One region of the Burkholderia stabilis genome, then DNA from elsewhere that is predicted to be linked to it. Evidence: predicted binding sites of a transcription regulator. Region 1 holds the regulator's gene; the other holds the start of a gene.

What was found. Region 1 encodes FliA, which starts transcription of late flagellar genes. Its sites were predicted from a motif close to CTAAAGTTTNNNNNNNNNNNGCCGNTA; they were not measured.
Region 2: the regulator FliA is predicted to act here: its motif matches at 2,315-2,341, upstream of flgK (flagellar hook-associated protein FlgK).

Annotation. Positions count from the first base shown of each region.
Region 1 is NZ_CP016442.1:2,359,670-2,369,037, forward strand. Features, by position in the region: gene BBJ41_RS10970 (VOC family protein) at 1-90, shown strand, start outside; gene BBJ41_RS10975 (hypothetical protein) at 126-533, opposite strand; gene BBJ41_RS10980 (DUF805 domain-containing protein) at 913-1,293, shown strand; gene flhB (flagellar biosynthesis protein FlhB) at 1,671-2,888, shown strand; gene flhA (flagellar biosynthesis protein FlhA) at 2,885-4,987, shown strand; gene flhF (flagellar biosynthesis protein FlhF) at 4,984-6,732, shown strand; gene BBJ41_RS11000 (MinD/ParA family ATP-binding protein) at 6,725-7,543, shown strand; gene BBJ41_RS11005 (RNA polymerase sigma factor FliA) at 7,559-8,293, shown strand; S-adenosyl-L-homocysteine riboswitch at 8,370-8,485, shown strand; gene ahcY (adenosylhomocysteinase) at 8,518-9,368, shown strand, end outside.
Region 2 is NZ_CP016442.1:2,894,357-2,903,724, reverse strand. Features, by position in the region: gene flgL (flagellar hook-associated protein FlgL) at 1-312, opposite strand, end outside; gene flgK (flagellar hook-associated protein FlgK) at 330-2,258, opposite strand; gene BBJ41_RS13520 (flagellar brake protein) at 2,453-3,208, opposite strand; gene flgJ (flagellar assembly peptidoglycan hydrolase FlgJ) at 3,428-4,402, opposite strand; gene BBJ41_RS13510 (flagellar basal body P-ring protein FlgI) at 4,403-5,581, opposite strand; gene flgH (flagellar basal body L-ring protein FlgH) at 5,587-6,276, opposite strand; gene flgG (flagellar basal-body rod protein FlgG) at 6,298-7,086, opposite strand; gene flgF (flagellar basal-body rod protein FlgF) at 7,121-7,879, opposite strand; gene flgE (flagellar hook protein FlgE) at 7,900-9,141, opposite strand; gene BBJ41_RS13485 (flagellar hook assembly protein FlgD) at 9,169-9,368, opposite strand, start outside.

The sequences.
Region 1 (9,368 bases):
GATTCGGCGCGCGCCGAGCGCGTGATGGCCCAGGTGATGACGATGAAGAAGCTCGATCTCGCCGCGCTGCAGCGCGCGGCGGCCGGCTAGGGCCGGCTCGAGCCCGCGATCAGCGTGAACCGGCGCTAGTCGGCTGGTGGCCGGCCGGCGTGCATCGTCGTCGTATGGTCGAGGAAGCGGTGGCCGGGCCCGTAAGCGGTGCTTTCGATGCGCGCCGCGTCGGCCGGCGCGACGGCGCGCCCGTTGGCATCGACCGACAGCGATTCGATCTCGACGACCGGCACGCACCACGCCGCATGCGCGCGTTCGGCCGGTTCACCGTGCGCGTCGGCGCAGCGAAACGCGAAGCCCTCCGAGAAATCCAGCGCGCGCCGGGTTTGCGTCGCCCCGTTCCACGCATATCGCACGACGATCGTGCCGGGGTGCGGCGCGCCAGGCGCCTGCGCGCCGGGCGGCAGGCCCGGCGTGCCCGCGCAGCCGGCGGCGAGCGTGCAGGCGAGCGACAGCAACGGAACGAGCGGACGACGGAACATGCGCGATTCGAACGGGATCGGGGAAGGCCAAAAGGGTAACGCGAGCGTCGCGCCAGCGTATTGCCGGCCGGCCGGTTAATCGAATTTCGTGTACTCGAGCCGATTATCGATCGTGCACGGTTTCATTTGGTTGTAATCAGACGCTGGATTATTCGGGGCTGGTGATTCTGTCAGGTTTTAAAGATTATTAAAATGACGCGCCATGCAAGTCCGTGGCGCCGCATTACGTTATTGCGGCCGTTCCCGCGCCACTTTGGCGTGCGGCAAGACCGGCCCGTGCGCCGGCCAATATGTGAAAAGAGATGGAGCCTGTCGAAATTCAAACATATAATGCCGGCGTTGTTTCCGGGGTGCCAATATAAAACAGGAGGGTAATAAGATGAATTTTTCAGAAGCCGTTCGTGCCGTACTCAATAAATACGCGACATTCGAAGGACGTGCGCGTCGTGCCGAATACTGGTATTTCGCGCTGCTGAGCTGCGTGCTTTCGGTTCTCGCCCAGATCATCGGCGCGGCGGGCCGCGACGCGGGCCTGATCACGCTGCTGCTGCTCGGCGTGATCTTCCTGGTTTCGCTCGCGCTGATCATCCCGGGCATCGCGGTCAGCGTGCGCCGCCTGCACGATACGGGCCGCTCGGGCTGGTTCCTGTTGCTCGGGTTCATTCCGATCGTCGGCGGCATCCTGCTGCTCGTATGGATGTGCTCGCGCGGCACCGAAGGTCCGAACCGCTTCGGCGCGGACCCGATCCCGGCGGCCTGACCGTCCGGGCGCCGCAGGCCCCGACGCGCGACACCGTCGCGTCGGGGCTTGATTTCCCTGCTTTCCCCGTTTCGCCTCCCCCGTTTCGCCTCCCGTTCCGCGTCCCGTTTCTCCCGCCTCAGCGCCTCACCGTTCCCCCGCTTCACGCCGTCACCACCCCATCCGGGGCAGACACGCCGCCATTGCGCCGACCGGCACGTTTTTCCGCCGCGTGACGCGCCGCTTCGGCCGCGATCCGGCTGCGTTTGCGCCGGCTCGCCCGATTCCCCGAAATACCCCCCTTTCCCGGCTTTGCTCGACCGATCGGCGTTTGACGCCTCCATGAATAATCGGTGTCACTGGAAAGCGGCATTCCGCCGTACCCGACTGGAGGCCCCGTGGCAGACGAGAGCGATCTCGACAAGACCGAAGCCGCCACTCCCAGGCGCCGCGAGAAGGCGCGCGAGGAGGGGCAGGTCGCGCGTTCGCGCGAACTGGCTTCGTTCGCGCTGCTCGCGGCCGGGTTCTACGGTGCATGGCTGCTCGCGGGTCCGTCGGGCGCGCATCTGCAGGCGATGCTGCACGGCGCGTTCGCGTTCGACCGCGCAACCGCGTTCGATACCAACCGGATGCTGTCGGCGGCCGGCAGCGCGAGCCTCGAAGGCTTCGCCGCGCTGCTGCCGCTGCTCGCGCTCACCGGCGTCGCCGCGCTGCTCGCGCCGATGGCGCTCGGCGGCTGGCTGATCTCGCAGAAGACGTTCGAGCTGAAGTTCGACCGCCTGAACCCGATCTCGGGCCTCGGCCGGATCTTCTCGATGCAGGCGTTGACGCAGCTCGTCATGTCGCTCGTGAAGACGATCGTCGTCGGCGGGATCGGTGGCGTTGCGATCTGGCGCAGCAAGGACGAGCTGCTCAGCCTGGCAACGCAGCCGCTCGGCACGGCGCTGCCCGATGCGCTGCATCTCATCGCCGTGTGCTGCGGCACGACCGTCGCCGGGATGCTGGTGGTCGCCGCGCTCGACGTGCCTTACCAACTCTGGGAATACAGCAAGAAGTTGCGCATGACGAAGGAAGAAGTGAAGCGCGAGCATCGCGAGAACGAAGGCGATCCGCACGTGAAGGGGCGGATCCGCCAACAGCAGCGCGCGATCGCGCGCCGCCGGATGATGGCGGCCGTGCCGAAGGCCGACGTGGTCGTCACGAACCCGACGCACTTCGCCGTCGCGCTGCAATACACGGACGGCGAGATGCGCGCGCCGAAGGTCGTCGCGAAGGGCGTGAACCTCGTCGCCGCGCGCATCCGCGAACTCGCGGCCGAACACAACGTGCCGCTGCTCGAAGCGCCGCCGCTCGCGCGTGCGCTGTATCACAACGTCGACATCGAGCGCGAGATTCCCGGCTCGCTGTACTCGGCCGTCGCCGAGGTGCTCGCGTGGGTCTACCAGCTCAAGCGCTTCCGCTCGGAAGGCGGCGCGTTCCCCGCAGTGCCGGTCGATCTCGACGTGCCGGCCGACCTCGACAAGGGCGCGTCGGTGTCCGCCGACGACGAGCGCGAGGAAGCCGAGGACACGCTCGGCAAGCAAGGTAAGCAGGGCGCGCAAGGAGCCTCCGCATGAGCACCCCGACGACCGGCCTGTTCGCGAAGCGCCAGAACCCGTTCGCAGGCACCAACCTGCGCGCGCTCGCGGGCCCGATCCTCATCTGCATGATCCTGGGGATGATGATCCTGCCGCTGCCCCCGCTGCTGCTGGATCTGCTGTTCACGTTCAACATCGCGCTGTCGGTGATGGTGCTGCTCGTCAGCATGTACACGATGAAGCCGCTCGATTTCGCGGCGTTCCCGAGCGTGCTGCTGTTCTCGACGCTGCTGCGCCTGTCGCTGAACGTCGCGTCGACGCGTGTCGTGCTGCTCGAAGGCCACACCGGGCCGGACGCTGCCGGCCAGGTGATCGAGGCGTTCGGCCACTTCCTCGTCGGCGGCAACTTCGCGGTCGGCATCGTCGTGTTCGTGATCCTGATGATCATCAACTTCATGGTCATCACGAAGGGCGCGGGGCGGATCGCGGAAGTGTCCGCGCGCTTCACGCTCGATGCGATGCCCGGCAAGCAGATGGCGATCGACGCCGACCTGAACGCCGGCCTCATCAACGAGGAACAGGCGCGCAAGCGCCGCCTGGCCGTGTCGCAGGAAGCCGAGTTCTACGGGTCGATGGACGGCGCGTCGAAGTTCGTGCGCGGCGATGCGATCGCCGGCCTGATCATCATGGCGATCAACGTGATCGGCGGGCTGATCGTCGGGATGGTCCAGCACGACATGTCGTTCGCCGCGGCCGGCACCAACTACACGCTGCTGACGATCGGCGACGGCCTCGTCGCGCAGATTCCGTCGCTCGTGATCTCGACCGCGGCCGGCGTGATCGTGTCGCGCGTCGCGACCGACGAGGACATCGGCACGCAGATCACCGGCCAGCTGTTCACGAATCCGCGCGTGCTGATGATCACGGGCGCGATCATCGTGCTGATGGGGCTGATCCCCGGGATGCCGCACTTCGCGTTCCTCGGGCTCGGCGCCGGCGCGATCTGGCTGTCCCGCACGCAGACGAAGCGCGCGGCGGCCCGCAAGGCGGCCGGCGACGTGACCGACATCGCGCCGCCCGCCGTGCTGCCGGCCGACAGTCACGAGGCGACCTGGGACGACGTGCAGCTGATCGACCCGCTCGGCCTCGAAGTCGGCTACCGGCTGATCCCGCTCGTCGACAAGAACAGCGACGGCGAGCTGCTCAAGCGCATCAAGAGCATCCGCAAGAAATTCGCGCAGGAAATCGGCTTCCTGCCGCCGGTGATCCATATCCGCGACAACCTCGAACTGCGGCCGAACGCGTACCGGATCGCGCTGAAGGGCGTCGAGATCGGCGTCGGCGAAGTGTTCCCGGGCCAGTGGCTCGCGATCAACCCCGGCCAGGTGACGGCCGCGCTGCCGGGCGCCGTCACGCAGGACCCGGCGTTCGGGCTGCCGGCCGTGTGGATCGACGTCGCGCTGCGCGAGCAGGCGCAGGTGTACGGCTACACGGTGGTCGACGCGAGCACGGTCGTCGCGACGCACCTGAACCATCTCGTCGTCCAGCACGCGGCCGAGCTGCTCGGCCGCCAGGAAGTGCAGGCGCTCGTCGAGCGCACCGGCAAGGACGCGCCGTCGCTCGTCGAGGATCTCGTGCCGAAGACGATCTCGCTGACGACGCTGCAGAAAGTGCTTCAGAACCTGCTCGAGGAAGGCGTGCCGATCCGCGACATGCGCACGATCCTCGAAGCCGTGTCCGAACATGCGGGCCGCGGCGACGCGTTCGAGATCACGGCCGCGGTGCGGCTCTCGCTCGGCCGCGCGATCACGCAGCAGTGGTATCCGGGCGCGGGCGAGATGCAGGTGATGGGCCTCGATTCGAATCTCGAGCGCGTGCTGTCGCAGGCGCTCGCCACCGGCGCGAACCCGGGCCTCGAACCCGGCCTCGCGCACAACCTTCTGACCGGCACGCAGCAAGCGATGCTGCGTCAACAGAATCTCGGGCTGCCGCCCGTGCTGCTGGTGCAGCACGCGCTGCGCGCGATGCTCGCGCGTTTCCTGCGCCGCAGCCTGCCGCAACTGAAAGTGCTGTCGTATGCCGAAGTGCCGGACACACGCACGATCAAAGTCGTTAACGTCATCGGGGGTTCCGCTTGAACATTCGCAAATTCACCGGCGCGACCAGCCGCGACGCGCTTCGTCTGGTGCGCGAGGCGCTCGGCGCCGACGCGGTCGTGCTGTCGAACCGCACGCTCGATGACGGCAGCGTCGAAATCGTCGCACTCGCCGATTCGGACCTGGCCGCGGTGACGCCGCCGGCCGCCGCGCGGCCGCGCATCGCCGCGCCGCGAATGCAGGACTCCGTGCCGGCCGCCGCGGTGCCGGGCATCGTGTCGCGCCCGGGCGCCACGCTTGCACGCCCGAGCGTGAACCCGTACGCAGCCGGTGAAGGCGGCCTGCCGGACGTGTTCTCGTCGGTGTTCGGTGCGAGCGCCGATATGGAAGAACCGGCGGCGCAACTTTCGGCGACCGATGCGGACGTGCCGGCTGCGGCTTCCCCGTCGATCGCCGCGCCCGCGGGCGGCACGCCTGCCGCCGGCGCGTCCGAACCCGCGCCGTGGCTCGTCGAGCACGCGAAGCGCCTGACGCAGCAGCGCGATGCGCTGATCGCCCGCGCGCAGGCACCCGCCGCGCCGCAAGCGAGCGAACCGCCTCCGCAGCGTGCCGCGAGCGCGACGCCGCCCGACTGGGCGCGCGACATCGTGCGCGATGCCGAGCGCCGGATGCCGGCCGCCGCCCCCCGCGCGCCGGACACGAGCGCCGCGCAGGCCGCGAAGGCAGCCGAGCGCACGCGCCTGTCCGCCGACGCGGCCGCCGTGGTGGCCGATGCGGTGAAGTCGCGCATCGAGCGGATCGTCAACGACACGGTGATGCAGGAGCTCGGCGAGCTGCGCGGGATGATGGAAGAGCAGTTCGACAACCTGATGTGGCACGACCGCCAGCGCCGCAGCGCGGTGCACGGCGCGCTGACGAAGCACCTGTTCGCGGCCGGCCTCTCCGCGCAGCTCGTGCGGATGCTGGTCGACAACCTGCCGTCCGGCGAAGGCACGCAGACCTTCGAACAGGCCGCCGAATGGGCGCAGTCGGTGCTCGCCGCGAACCTGCCGGTGCTCGACAGCGAAGACGCGCTGATGGAGCGCGGCGGCGTGTTCGCGCTGATGGGGCCGACGGGCGTCGGCAAGACGACCACCACCGCGAAGCTGGCCGCGCGCTGCGTGATGCGCTTCGGCGCGAGCAAGGTCGCGCTGCTGACCACCGACAGCTACCGGATCGGCGGCCACGAGCAGCTGCGCATCTTCGGCAAGATCCTCGGCGTGCCCGTGCACGCGGTGAAGGATGCCGGCGATCTCGCGCTCGCGCTGTCCGAGCTGCGCAACAAGCACATCGTGCTGATCGACACGATCGGCATGAGCCAGCGCGACCGCGCGGTGTCCGACCAGATCGCGATGCTGCACGGCGCGAACGCACCGGTGCAGCGCCTGCTGCTGCTCAACGCGACGAGCCACGGCGACACCCTCAACGAAGTCGTGCAGGCGTACCGCAGCGCGGGCGAGCATCCGGACCTCGCCGGCTGCATCCTCACGAAGCTCGACGAGGCGACCCACCTCGGCGGCGTGCTCGACACGGTGATCCGCTACAAGCTGCCGGTCCACTACGTGTCGACCGGCCAGAAGGTGCCGGAGAACCTGTACGTCGCGTCGACCAAATTCCTGCTGAAGAGCGCGTTCTGTGTGCCGCGCGACGGCTCGCCCTTCGTGCCGCAAGACGAGGACATGCCGACGCTGCTTTCCGCACTGACCGCACGTTCCACCGCCGAGCTGCACGAGGTGCGATTTGGATAAACGAATCATCGACCAGGCCGAAGGGCTGCGGCGCCTGCTGGCCGGGCGCGCCTCGCGCATCGTCGCGGTGACGGGCGGGCCGGCGGGTGTCGGCTGCACGTCCACGATCGTGAACCTGGCGGCGGCGCTCGCGTCGCTCGGCAAGGACGTGCTCGTCGTCGACGAGCGCGCCGACGTGCACTCGGCCACCGCGACGCTCGCCGGTGCGTGGCTGCGCGACGGCGAGCGCACGCGGGTGGCCGCGGGCTTCGGCCTGTGTTCGGCCGCGCGGCTCGCGCGCGCCGGCTACAGCGACGCGCAACTGAGCGACTTCGTCGACGGCCCGGCCGACATCGTGCTCGTCGACGCGCAGCTCGGCGCCGACGGCTCGTTCTCGGCGCTCGCGCGCGAAGCGCACGACGTGCTGGTCGTCACGCGGGTCGCCGCGCAGGCGATCACCGAGGCGTATGCGTGCATGAAGCGGCTGCATTTCGCGCACGCGTTCGCGCAATTCCGCGTGCTGACCAATCACGTCGGCAGCCATGCGGACGCGAAGACCGCGTTCGACAACCTCGCGGGCGTCGCGAGCCGCTACCTGACCGTGTCGATCGCCGACGCGGGCTGCGTGAGCGCCGATCCGCTCGTCGAGCATGCGCGCGAGCTGACGCGCGCCGTGGTCGATGCGTTCCCGTCGTCGGCCGCCGCACGCGACTACCGGCAGATTGCCGCCGACCTGCTGTACTGGCCGATGCGCCCGCGTTCGGGCGCGGGCCGCGCCGTCCACGCGGGCGGCAAACCGTCGTACGAGGCGGGCGCGGCACACGCCGCTTAGGGCAAGGAGAGAGCCATGATGTACAACGCTCAAGGAAAGATGTCCCAGGCCGACGTGCTCGCGCAATATGCGCCGCTCGTGCGTCGCCTCGGGCTGCAGCTCGTCGCGAAGATGCCGGCGAGCGTCGACCTCGACGACCTGATCCAGGCCGGCATGATCGGCCTGATGGACGCGGCCGGCCGCTACAAGGAAGACCAGGGCGCGCAGTTCGAGACCTACGCGACGCAGCGCATCCGCGGCGCGATGCTCGACGAGCTGCGCAGCAACGACTGGCTGCCGCGCAGCCTGCGCAAGACGTCGCGCGAGGTCGAGCACGCGGTGCATCAGGTCGAGCAGCATCTCGGCCGCTCGGCGAGCGAGACCGAGATCGCGCAGCACCTGAACATGCCGCTCGACGAATACCAGGGGATGCTGCAGGACCTGCACGGCAGCCAGCTCATCTACTACGAGGATTTCGACCGTGCGGCCGACGACGAGCCGTTCCTCGACCGCTACCGCGTCGATCACGCCGATCCGCTGTCGGCGCTGCTCGACGAGCACCTGCGCGAAGCGCTCGTCGAGGCGATCGAGCGGCTGCCGGAGCGCGAGAAGCTGCTGATGTCGCTGTACTACGAACGGGGTCTGAATCTGCGCGAGATCGGCGCGGTGCTCGAGGTGAGCGAGTCGCGCGTGTGCCAGCTGCACAGCCAGGCCGTCGCCCGCCTGCGTGCCCGGCTGCGCGAACAGGCCTGGGTCGGCGCGGAGTCCTGACCCTTTCTTCGCGGCCACGCGCGCCGACGCCGCGCGCTCGCGCATTTTGCGCGCCGATTTGCTACAATCCCTCCCGTTTTCCGAGGAGCGTTGCGACGGACCATCCTGCGTCCGCCAGGCTCGGAAGGCTTCACCAAGCAGCCGCGCGGCCAATTTGCGCCGGCTCCGCTTCCTGAACGGCGCTCACGTCACCAATCTAGAACTTTTTTAGAAAGGAGGGCGTGATGAACGCCATTATCGATTCCAAGGCTTCCCACGATTACGTCGTCGCCGACATGGCGCTGGCCGGCTGGGGCCGCAAGGAACTGAACATCGCCGAGACCGAAATGCCGGGCCTCGTGCAGATCCGCGACGAATACAAGGCCGAGCAGCCGCTGAAGGGCGCGCGCATCGCCGGTTCGCTGCACATGACGATCCAGACGGGCGTGCTGATCGAGACGCTGAAGGCGCTCGGCGCGGACGTGCGCTGGGCATCGTGCAACATCTTCTCGACCCAGGATCACGCAGCCGCCGCGATCGTCGAAGCCGGCACGCCGGTGTTCGCGTTCAAGGGCGAATCGCTCGACGAATACTGGGAGTTCTCGCACCGCATCTTCGAATGGCCGAACGGCGAATTCGCGAACATGATCCTGGACGACGGCGGCGACGCAACGCTGCTGCTGATCCTCGGCTCGAAGGCCGAGAAGGACCGTTCGGTGATCGCGAAGCCGACCAACGAGGAAGAAGTCGCGCTGTACAAGTCGATCGCGAAGCACCTCGACATCGACGCGACCTGGTACTCGAAGCGCCTCGCGCACATCAAGGGCGTGACCGAAGAAACCACGACCGGCGTGCACCGCCTGTACCAGATGGAAAAGGACGGCCGCCTGCCGTTCCCGGCGTTCAACGTGAACGATTCGGTCACGAAGTCGAAGTTCGACAACCTGTACGGCTGCCGCGAGTCGCTCGTCGACGGCATCAAGCGCGCGACCGACGTGATGATCGCGGGCAAGGTCGCGGTCGTCGCGGGTTACGGCGACGTGGGCAAGGGCTGCGCGCAGTCGCTGCGCGGCCTCGGCGCGACGGTGTGGGTCAC
Region 2 (9,368 bases), 530 kb from region 1:
GTCGGACATCGAGCCGTCGCCGGCCTGGATCACGACCGTATGGATGCTGTTCAGCAGGTTGTTGACGCTGATGAGCGTCTGGTCTTCCTTCTGCAGCGACGACAGCGCGGTGTTCTGGTTCGACGCGTATTGCGCGAGCGTCGCCGACGTCATCGACAGCTGCACGGCCTGCGCCGCGCCGAGCGGGTTGTCGGCCGGCGTCGCGAGGCTCACGCCGCTCGAGATCTGCTGGTACAGCTGCGCAAGCTGGGCCTGCTGGTCGCTCATCTGAGCGACGTTCATCTGGAAGAACTGGGTGGTGGAAATCCGCATCGCATCGGTCCCCGAAATCAGTTGAACAGGCCAAGCACGGTCTGGAACAGCGTCCCCGCGGTCTGGATCACCTTCGCGTTCGCCTGGTAGAGCTGCTGGTACTGCATCAGGTTGGCCGCTTCCTCGTTCTGGTTCACGCCCGACGCCGACTGCTGCGCGCTCGTGATCTGGCCGATCAGCGCGGTCTGCGCGGCGCTCGAGGACTTCAGCTGGCCCGCCGTGTTGCCGATGCCGTTCACGTAGCCTGCGTACGCGCTCGTCAGCGTCATGCCGTTGCCGAACGCCGTCGAGTTGACGAGCTTCGACAATGCGAGCGCGTTGCTGCCGTCGTTCGTGCCGCCCGTGTTCGGGCCGACCTTGAACGTGTCGCCGGCCGTCGGGGAACCCGACACCGTCACCGTGACGCCCGCCGTCAGCGTGATCGGCGAGCCGGCCTGGAACGGCTGCGCGGCGGTGGTCGTCGGCGGCGAAGCCGTGTTGTCGGTCACCGTGTAGGTCGGGCTGGCGGCGGTGCCGCCCATCGTGATCGTGTAGTTGTGCGGGTTGGCCGCGCCCGCTGCGCTCGTGACCGTCGCCCCGCTGATCGTCCCGGTGCCCGTGTTCGTCGTGGTGGTCGCCGTCGAATACGGCGACGCCGCCGCGATCGCGGAGCCGTTCGAGGTCGCGAGGCCGAAGCCGTTCAGCGCGCCGCGCGTCGGCTGCACGGTGAACTTGTCGCCGGCGTTCATCGAGCCGGACGAGAACGAGAAGTTCAGCCCGCCGATCGACCCCGGCATCGTCGTCGACGTGCCGACCACCGAGCCGCTCGCGCGGTCGGTCAGCGTGTATTTCGCGCCGTCGTACGACAGCGTGTAGTCACTCGTGGTCGGTTGCGCCGCGTTCGCGAACGACACGGACAGCGCCGCGTTGCCGGTGTTGCCCTGGTTCGCATAGGTGATCGGCGAGCCGGTCGTGAACAGGTTGCCGCCCGCCTTGCCCGACAGGTCGACGCCGAGCGCGTTCTGCGCGTTGACTTGCGCGGCGAAGCTGGTCGCGATCGCGCCGAGCTGGGCTTCGGCCGGGTCGAGCGTCTGGCTGCGGAACGCGAGCAGGCCGCCGAGCGTGCCGCCCGACAGCGAAGCATCGGACAAGTACTGGTTCGGGCCTTGCGGATTCGCGCCGGCGAGCCCCTGCGACACGACGGTCAGCTCGCTCGGATCGGACGGCGACGTGACGGCCGCGAGCTGGTAGCTCTTGTCCGCGACGACGAGCGGCGTGCCGCCCGCGAGAAACACGCTGTAGCCGTCGCTGTTGCGCACGACCTGCACGCCCGCGAGGTTCGACAGGTTCGACACCGCGAGGTCGCGCTGGTCCATCAGCTGGTTCGGCGGCTGGCCCTGGCTGCTCGCGGCCGCGATCTGCTGGTTCAGCTGCGCGATCTGCGCGGTGTACGCGTTGATCTGCGTCACGGTGCTCTTGAGTTGCGTGTTCACGCTCTGGCGCAGTGCGTCGTACTGCTGGCCGGCCGCCGTGATCTGGTTCGCGAGCGTCTGCGCGTTGCTCATCGCGGTCTGGCGCACCGACGGGTCCGACGCGCTGTTCGCGACGTTCTGCAGCCCGGTGAAATAGCTCGTGATCGCGGTCGAGATGCCGGACGTCGGGTTGCCGACGTAGTTGTTCAGCTGCGTGACGAGCGAATACCAGGTCGACAGCGCGCCGCCCTGCGTCTGCGCGCCGTTGAGCTGGTCGCCCAGGTACTGGCTGTATTGCCGCTGCACGGTGACGGTGTTCACGCCCTGCGGCATGTAACCGCTGCTCGTGTACTGGCCGCTCGCCTCGGCGTAGACGGGACGTTCGACCGAATAGCCGGGCGTCGCCGCGTTGCTGATGTTCTGACCGGTCGTCGTGAGGCCCCAGAGCGCGGCATTCAGGCCGCTGATACCGAGGTTCATGAGTGAGTTGGACATGCGCGATCCTGATGAGCCGGCCGCGCTGCGGCCGCCGGGTTGCGTGACTCCCGGTATAACGGCTGCCGCTGGAAAAAATTGAGGAAAAAATGCACGCGCGACGCGCGCTCGCGCGTCGCCGGTCGAAGCGTCCGGCAACCGGTGCCGGCGAAGGGGAGCGGGGCGGCCCTGCGGGGCCGGCGGCCGCGTGCGCGTCAGGCCCGCGCGAGCGAGCGGCGCTTCATCTCGAGCTGGGTAATCAGCCGCTGCAGCGTGTTCTCCGCGCTGCCCGGCAGCGACATGTAACGGAAACCGAGCTGGTAGCGGCGCGACCCGTTCGGCATCTGCGTCGAGCGCTGCGACACGAGCTGCAGGTCGAGCGACAGCTTGCCGTGGCCGGTCAGCTCGAGTTCGACGTCGGGCAGCAGCGTGCCGACCTCGAGCGCCTCGACGCGCTCGTCGGCCGTGCGCAGCCCCACGCCGCCCAGCGACAGGTTGTGCACCTCGAACAGGAAGCTCTCACCGTCCGGCAGCTTGCCGCGGCACAGGAACGGATCGACGATCGGCGCATCGACGCGGAAATATTCACGGCGCTGGATGCACATCAGCACGTCGGGGAAATCTGCGACGAACGCGGGCAGCCCCTCGTAGCGCGTCTCGCGCGGCGTATTCGTGGTGAATTCGACCCGCACGCCCTCCGGCGCGGCCGCGAACGTGCAATGCGACGCGGCGAGGATGCCGGCGTTCTGCTCGGACAGCGCGCCCCAGTCGAACGTGAACGTCCGCGCGCCGACATCGACCTCGAGCAGGCGCGTGACGAGCTGCCCGCCCGGATACTGGACGGTCAGGAAATCGCCCCGGTTCACGAGGTTGCGCAGCTGCACGCCGATCTCCAGCGGATTGCGGCGGGCATAGTCGGGCCCGGAGTGGCCTGCATCCAGGCTGGGGTCCGTCGACGTTTCGATATTCATGGCTAGCCGGTCTTTCTTGTCATGGGCGCCCGGACAACCGGTGCGCAGTAAAACCGGGCCAGATCAGGGGCCCGGTCGCAGGTCTCTCACACTTAGCGGCAGTGCTGACCGAAAGTTTAGATCGATTTGCCGTTTTTTTTCGCGCAAACGTTGAAACCGCGCGCGGCGGTATGCCGGGCGCGGTTCAGAGGGGTGTTGCAGGCGGCGCGGGCGGTGCCGTCAGCCGATCTGCTGCATGATCGAGATCAGTTTCTTCGCGTAGTTCGGGTCGGTCGCGTAACCGGCCTTCTGCATCCCGTGCGCGAAGCCTTCGACGCTGCGGCTCGCGCTCAGCACGCCCGAGTAGCGCGGATTGTTCTTCAGCAGGTTCGCGTAGTCGGTCATCGCGTGCTCGTACGAATCGTACGCGCGGAATTTCGCGACCACGCGGCGCGGCGTGCCGTTCACGTATTCAGTCGTCAGCGCCGAGACCGTGCGGCCCGTCCAGCTCTTGCTCGCCTTGATGCCGAACACGTTGTAGCTCGTCGAGCCGTCGGTCGCGCGGATCTCGCGCTTGCCCCAGCCCGATTCGAGCGCGGCCTGGCCGACGATGAAGCGCGCCGGGATGCCGGTCGACGCGCTTGCCGCCTGCGCGGGGCCCGCGAGCCGGTCGACGAACGCGTCGGCGTCCGGCGCGCCGCTCGCGCCCTTCAGCGGCGGCGTCAGCGCGCTGCCGGCCGAGTAGCCGCGCGAGCCGGCGAGGCCGCCGTTGTTCCCGGCCGCGTTCGCGTATGCGCGCGCCATCGCGTTCATCGCGGCGAGGCTGCCTTCGTTGCCGGCCGTGCCGCCGAGCCCGGCCGCGCCGACGTCGGCCGCCGAGTCGGCGCCCGCGCCCTGCCCTGCATTGCGCAGCAGCTGCTTCATCAGCGCATCGGCGACGCCGATCCCGCGCTTCGACATCTGCTGCGAGAGCTGCTGGTCGAGCATCGACGTGTACATCTTCGACGTATGCGAATCGAACAGGCCGCCCTCGGGCGACGCGTCGCGCATGCTCTTGAGCATCATCTGCGTGAACATCGCGTCGAACTGGCCCGCGACGGCCTTCACGCCGGCCTGCGGCGACTGCTTCACCTGCGCACGCAGCGCGTCGAAACCCTGTGTGTCGAGCGCGAAGCGCTGCGTCAGGTCGTTTGCGTTCGGGAGATTCGCTGCCATTTAGATGACCTCCAGGTCGGCGCGCAACGCGCCGGCCGCCTTCATCGCCTGCAGGATCGACATCAGGTCCGCCGGCGTCGCGCCGAGCGTGTTCAGCGCCTTCACGACGTCGGCGAGGTTCGCGCCGGCCGTCACCATCTTCAGCGCGCCGTTGTCCTGCTTCAGCTGGATCTGCGACTGCTGCGCCACCACCGTCTGCCCGTTCGAGAACGGCCCCGGCTGCGACACGACCGGCTGCGTGTTGACGACGACCGACAGGTTGCCGTGCGCGACCGCGCAGCTTTGCAGCGTGACCATCTGGTTCATCACGATCGAACCGGTGCGCGCGTTCAGGATCACCTTCGCCGCGGCCTTGTCCGGGCTCACGTCGAGGTTCTGCAGCCGCGCCATGAACGCGACCTGCTGCGCCGAGTCGGCCGGCGCCGCGAGCTGGATCGTGCGGCCGTCGAGCGCCGTCGCGGTGCCCGGGCCGAAGCTCGAGTTGACCGCCGAGACGATCCGCTGCGCGGTGCCGTAATCCATGTCGTTCAGTTGCAGCTGCAGCGTGCCGTTCATCTGCGCGATCGCGTTCGGCACGCCGCGCTCGACGATCGCGCCGCCGACGATCCGGCCGGCCGCGAGCTGGTTCACCTGCACGCGGCTGCCGTTCGCGCTGGCGCCCGCGCCGCCGACCGCCATGTTGCCCTGCGCGAGCGCGTACACCTGCCCGTCCGCGCCTTTAAGCGGCGTGAGCAGCAGCGTGCCGCCGCGCAGGCTCTTCGCGTTGCCGAGCGACGACACGGTCACGTCGAGCGCCTCGCCGGGCCGCGCGAACGGCGGCAGCGTGGCGGTCACCATCACGGCTGCGACGTTCTTCAACTGCATGTTGCTCAGCGACGACGGGCCGCCGTTGGCCGAGCCGTTGTTGATCGAGATGCCGAGGTTCGCGAGCATGTTCGCGAGCGTCTGCGTCGTGAACGGCGTCTGCATCGTCTGGTCGCCCGTGCCGTCGAGGCCGACGACGAGGCCATAACCGATCAGCGGGTTGTCGCGCACGCCCTGGATCTGCGCGAGATCCTTCAGGCGTTCCGCGTGCGCGGGCGCCGCGCCGAGCAGGCAGGCCGCGGCCGCGAACGCGACGGCGAACCGAGCGGCGGCACGCGCGCGGGACGACAGGCGGTTGAACAGGGTCGTCTGCATCGTCATCACCACGGCGCGATGTTGAGGAAGAAGCGCTGCAGCCAGCCCATCGTCTCGGCTTCGTTGATGTAGCCCTTCGACGAGTATTCGATCTTCGCGTCGGCGACCTGCGTCGAGTAGACGGAGTTCGCGCCCGAGATCGTGTTCGGGTTGACGACGCCCGAGAAGCGCACGAATTCGTTGCCCTGGTTGATCAGCATCTGCTTCTCGCCGCTGACCATGAGGTTGCCGTTCGGCAGCACGCCGGTGACGGTCACCGTGATCGTGCCGTTGAACGTGTTCGCCGCGCTCGCGCCGCCCGTCGCGTTGAACTTGTTGGCGCCCGTCGCCGACAGATTCGCCTTCGCGAACAGCCCGCCGAGGAAGCCGGCCGTCGGCACGTTGAAGCTGGTGTCGCCCGCACGGTTGGTGTTCGCGCCGGACGACTTCGTCGCGTTGATGTTCTCCGCGATCATGATCGTCAGGATGTCGCCGACGTTGCGCGGCCGCTGATCCTCGAAGAGCGGCCGCCCCGCGTAACCGGGGTTGTAGATCGAGCCGGGCGCCTGCATCGACATCGGCGCGGGCGGCTGCGCCGTCATCGGCTGCTGGATGATCGGATCGCGCGGGATCTGCGCGCAACCGGCGAGCGCCGCCACCGCGACCGCGCAGGCGGCGCGGGCGGTGGCTGACGGGAGGAGGCGAACCTGCTTCATGGCGACGACGGGACTTTCCGGTTAGCTCTTCATCTGCGTGACGGTCTGCAGCATCTGGTCGGACGTCGTCACGGCCTTGCTGTTGATCTCGTAGGCACGCTGCGTCTGGATCATGTTGACGAGCTCCTGCACGACGTTCACGTTCGACGCTTCGACGTAGTTCTGGTTGAGCACGCCCGCGCCGTTCAGCCCCGGCTGCGACACGTTGGGCGCGCCCGACGACGTGGTCTCCGCGAACAGGTTCTCGCCCTTCGCCTCGAGGCCGGCCGGGTTGATGAAGGTCGCGATCTGCAGCGAGCCGATCTGCACCGCGTTGCTCGAGCCCGGCTGCGTGACCGACACGACGCCGTCCTTGCCGATCGTCAGCGACTGCGCGTTCTGCGGCACCGTGATCGCCGGCAGGATCTGGTAGCCGCTCGACGTGACGAGCTGGCCCTGCGCGTTGGTCTGGAACGAGCCGTCGCGCGTGTACGCGTTCGTGCCGTCCGGCATCAGCACCTGGAAGAAGCCCGCGCCGTTGATCGCGACGTCCTTCGAGTTGCCGGTCTGCGTGAGGCCGCCCTGCGTGTACAGGCGCTCGGTCGCGACCTGCTGTACGCCGGTGCCGAGCTGCAGGCCCGACGGCAGCTCGGTCTGCTGCGTCGAGTTCGCGCCCGGCTGGCGGATCGTCTGGTAAAGCAGATCCTCGAACACCGCGCGCGACGCCTTGAAGCCGTTCGTGCTGGTGTTCGCGAGGTTGTTCGAAATCACGTCCATCTGCGCCTGCTGCGCATTCATGCCGGTGGCGGCGATATAGAGAGAACGGTTCACGTGTAGGGTCTCCTGCGTAGGCTGGCGCGGGCGCTCAGCTGAAGTTGAGCAGCTGGTTCGCGGTCTGCTCGTTCTGGTCGGCCGTCTGGATCAGCTTCGACTGCAGCTGGAACGCGCGCGCGTTGTCGATCATCGCGACCATCGCGGTCACCGGGTTGACGTTGCTGCCTTCGAGCGAATTCGGCGTGACGACCACGGTCGCGTCGGCATCGGCCGGATTGCCGTCGGCGGTGCGGAACAACCCGTCGTTGCCGCGCGTGAGCGTGGCGGGATCGGGATTGACGAGCTTCATCTGGTCGACGATCGCGACCGCCGTCGGCGGGTCGCCCGGCATCAGCGCGGACACCGTGCCGTCCTTGCCGATCGTCACTTCCGCGTTCGGCGGCACCGAGATCGGGCCGCCGTTGCCGATCACCGGCAGGTTGCTCGCGTTGACGAGCTGGCCGTTCTCGTCGACGTGCAGGTTGCCGGCGCGCGTGTACGCCTCGCCGCCGTCGGCCGTCTGCACGGCCAGCCAGCCGGCGCCCTGCACGGCGACGTCGAGCGGGTTGCCGGTGCGCGTGATCGCCCCCGGCGCGAAATCCGCGCCGGGCGTCGACGCGAGCACGTAGGTGCGCGTCGTCGTCGGGTCGATCGTGCTGCCGTCGCCGAAATTCATCGGCACCGCGCGATACGTCGCGAGCTGCGCGCGAAAACCCGTCGTTGACGTGTTCGCGAGGTTGTTCGCGACGACCGCCTGCTGGTCGAGCGACTGCGATGCGCCCGTCATCGCCGTGTAGATCAGTCGGTCCATGGCTGCCGGTTATCCGTGCGTCACAGGTTGATGAGCGTCTGGTCGACGGTCTGCTGCGTCTTGATCGTCTGCGCGTTGGCCTGGTAGTTGCGCTGCGCGGTGATCAGGTTCACGAGCTGCGAGGTCAGGTCGACGTTCGAGTTCTCGAGCGCGCTGCCCTGCAGCGTGCCGTGGTTCGTGCTGCCCGGCGCGGAGACCTGCGGCACGCCCGATGCGGCGCTTTCCGCGTACTGGTTGCCGCCGAGGTTCACCAGCCCGTTCGGGTTGTTGAAGTTCGCGAGCGCGATCAGGCCGAGCACGGCGGTCTGGCCGTTCGAGTAGTTGCCGGTCAGCTTGCCGTCGGCGCCGATCGAATAGGTCGTCAGCGTGCCGCTCGCGTAGCCGTCCTGCGCGAGGTTGTTCACGCCGTCCTTGCCGCCGTACTGGGTCGTGCCGGTCAGGTCGAGCGTGAGGTTCTGCGGCGTCGTCGAGCCGTCGGTGTTCGGCACCGTGAACTGGAACTGGCCGAGCGACGCGGTCGGCGCCGGCGGCGTGCCCGTCGTCGTGCTCTGGATGCCGCCCGACGAATTGAACGTGACCGTGCCGAGATCGGTCGTCGCGCCGCCCTGCACGCCCGCGTACGCTTCCCACGTGCCGGCCGCCGACTTCACGAAGTACATGTTGACCGCCTGCGAACCGCCGAGCGAGTCGTACACCTGGATCGACGTCGAGTAGTTGTAGGTCGTGTTGTCGGTCGCGCTGAACGGCGTCTTGGCCGGCACCGTGTCCTGCGAGTTCAGGTTGAACTGGCCGGTGATCTTGGTCGTCGCGGTCGGCGCGATGTTGTTGGTCGGCGCCTGCAGCGGCACGGTCTGCGCGGTGTTGATCACGCCGCCCGCGTTGGCTGCGTAGCCCATCAGGTTACGGCCTTGCGAATCGACGATGTAGCCGTTCTTGTCGCGCTGGAACGTGCCGTCGCGCGAGTACGTCGTCACGCCGTTGTTCGACATCTGGAAGAGGCCGTTGCCGTTGATCGCGACGTCCAGCGAAGACTGGGTCGTATTGATCGTGCCCTGCCCGAAGTTCTGCTCGACCGAGTTCAGCGACGTGCCGATGCCGATCTGCGTGTTGACCGACGTCGCGACCGAGTTCGCGTACATGTCGGCGAACTGCGCGGTGCTCGACTTGAAGCCGACCGTGTTCGCGTTCGCGATGTTGTTGCCGATCACGTCGAGCGCGTTCGATGCGCCGGCGAGGCCGCTCAGACCCTGTTGATAACCCATTTCGGTCTCCGTTTCGAGAAAGCTCGATCAGTTGGAAGTGCTGCCGCCGGACGAGGACGACGACGACGCGGTATTCGGGAAAATCGACGCGATCTGGGTGAGCCCCACCGTCGTGCCGTTCGACAGCACGAGCCCCGCCGTGCCGTCCGCCTGCTTGACCACGCTCTGCACCTGCGAGGCCGCGAGCGTCGTGACCGTCTGCGGCGTGCCGTTGGCGTCGGTGTAGG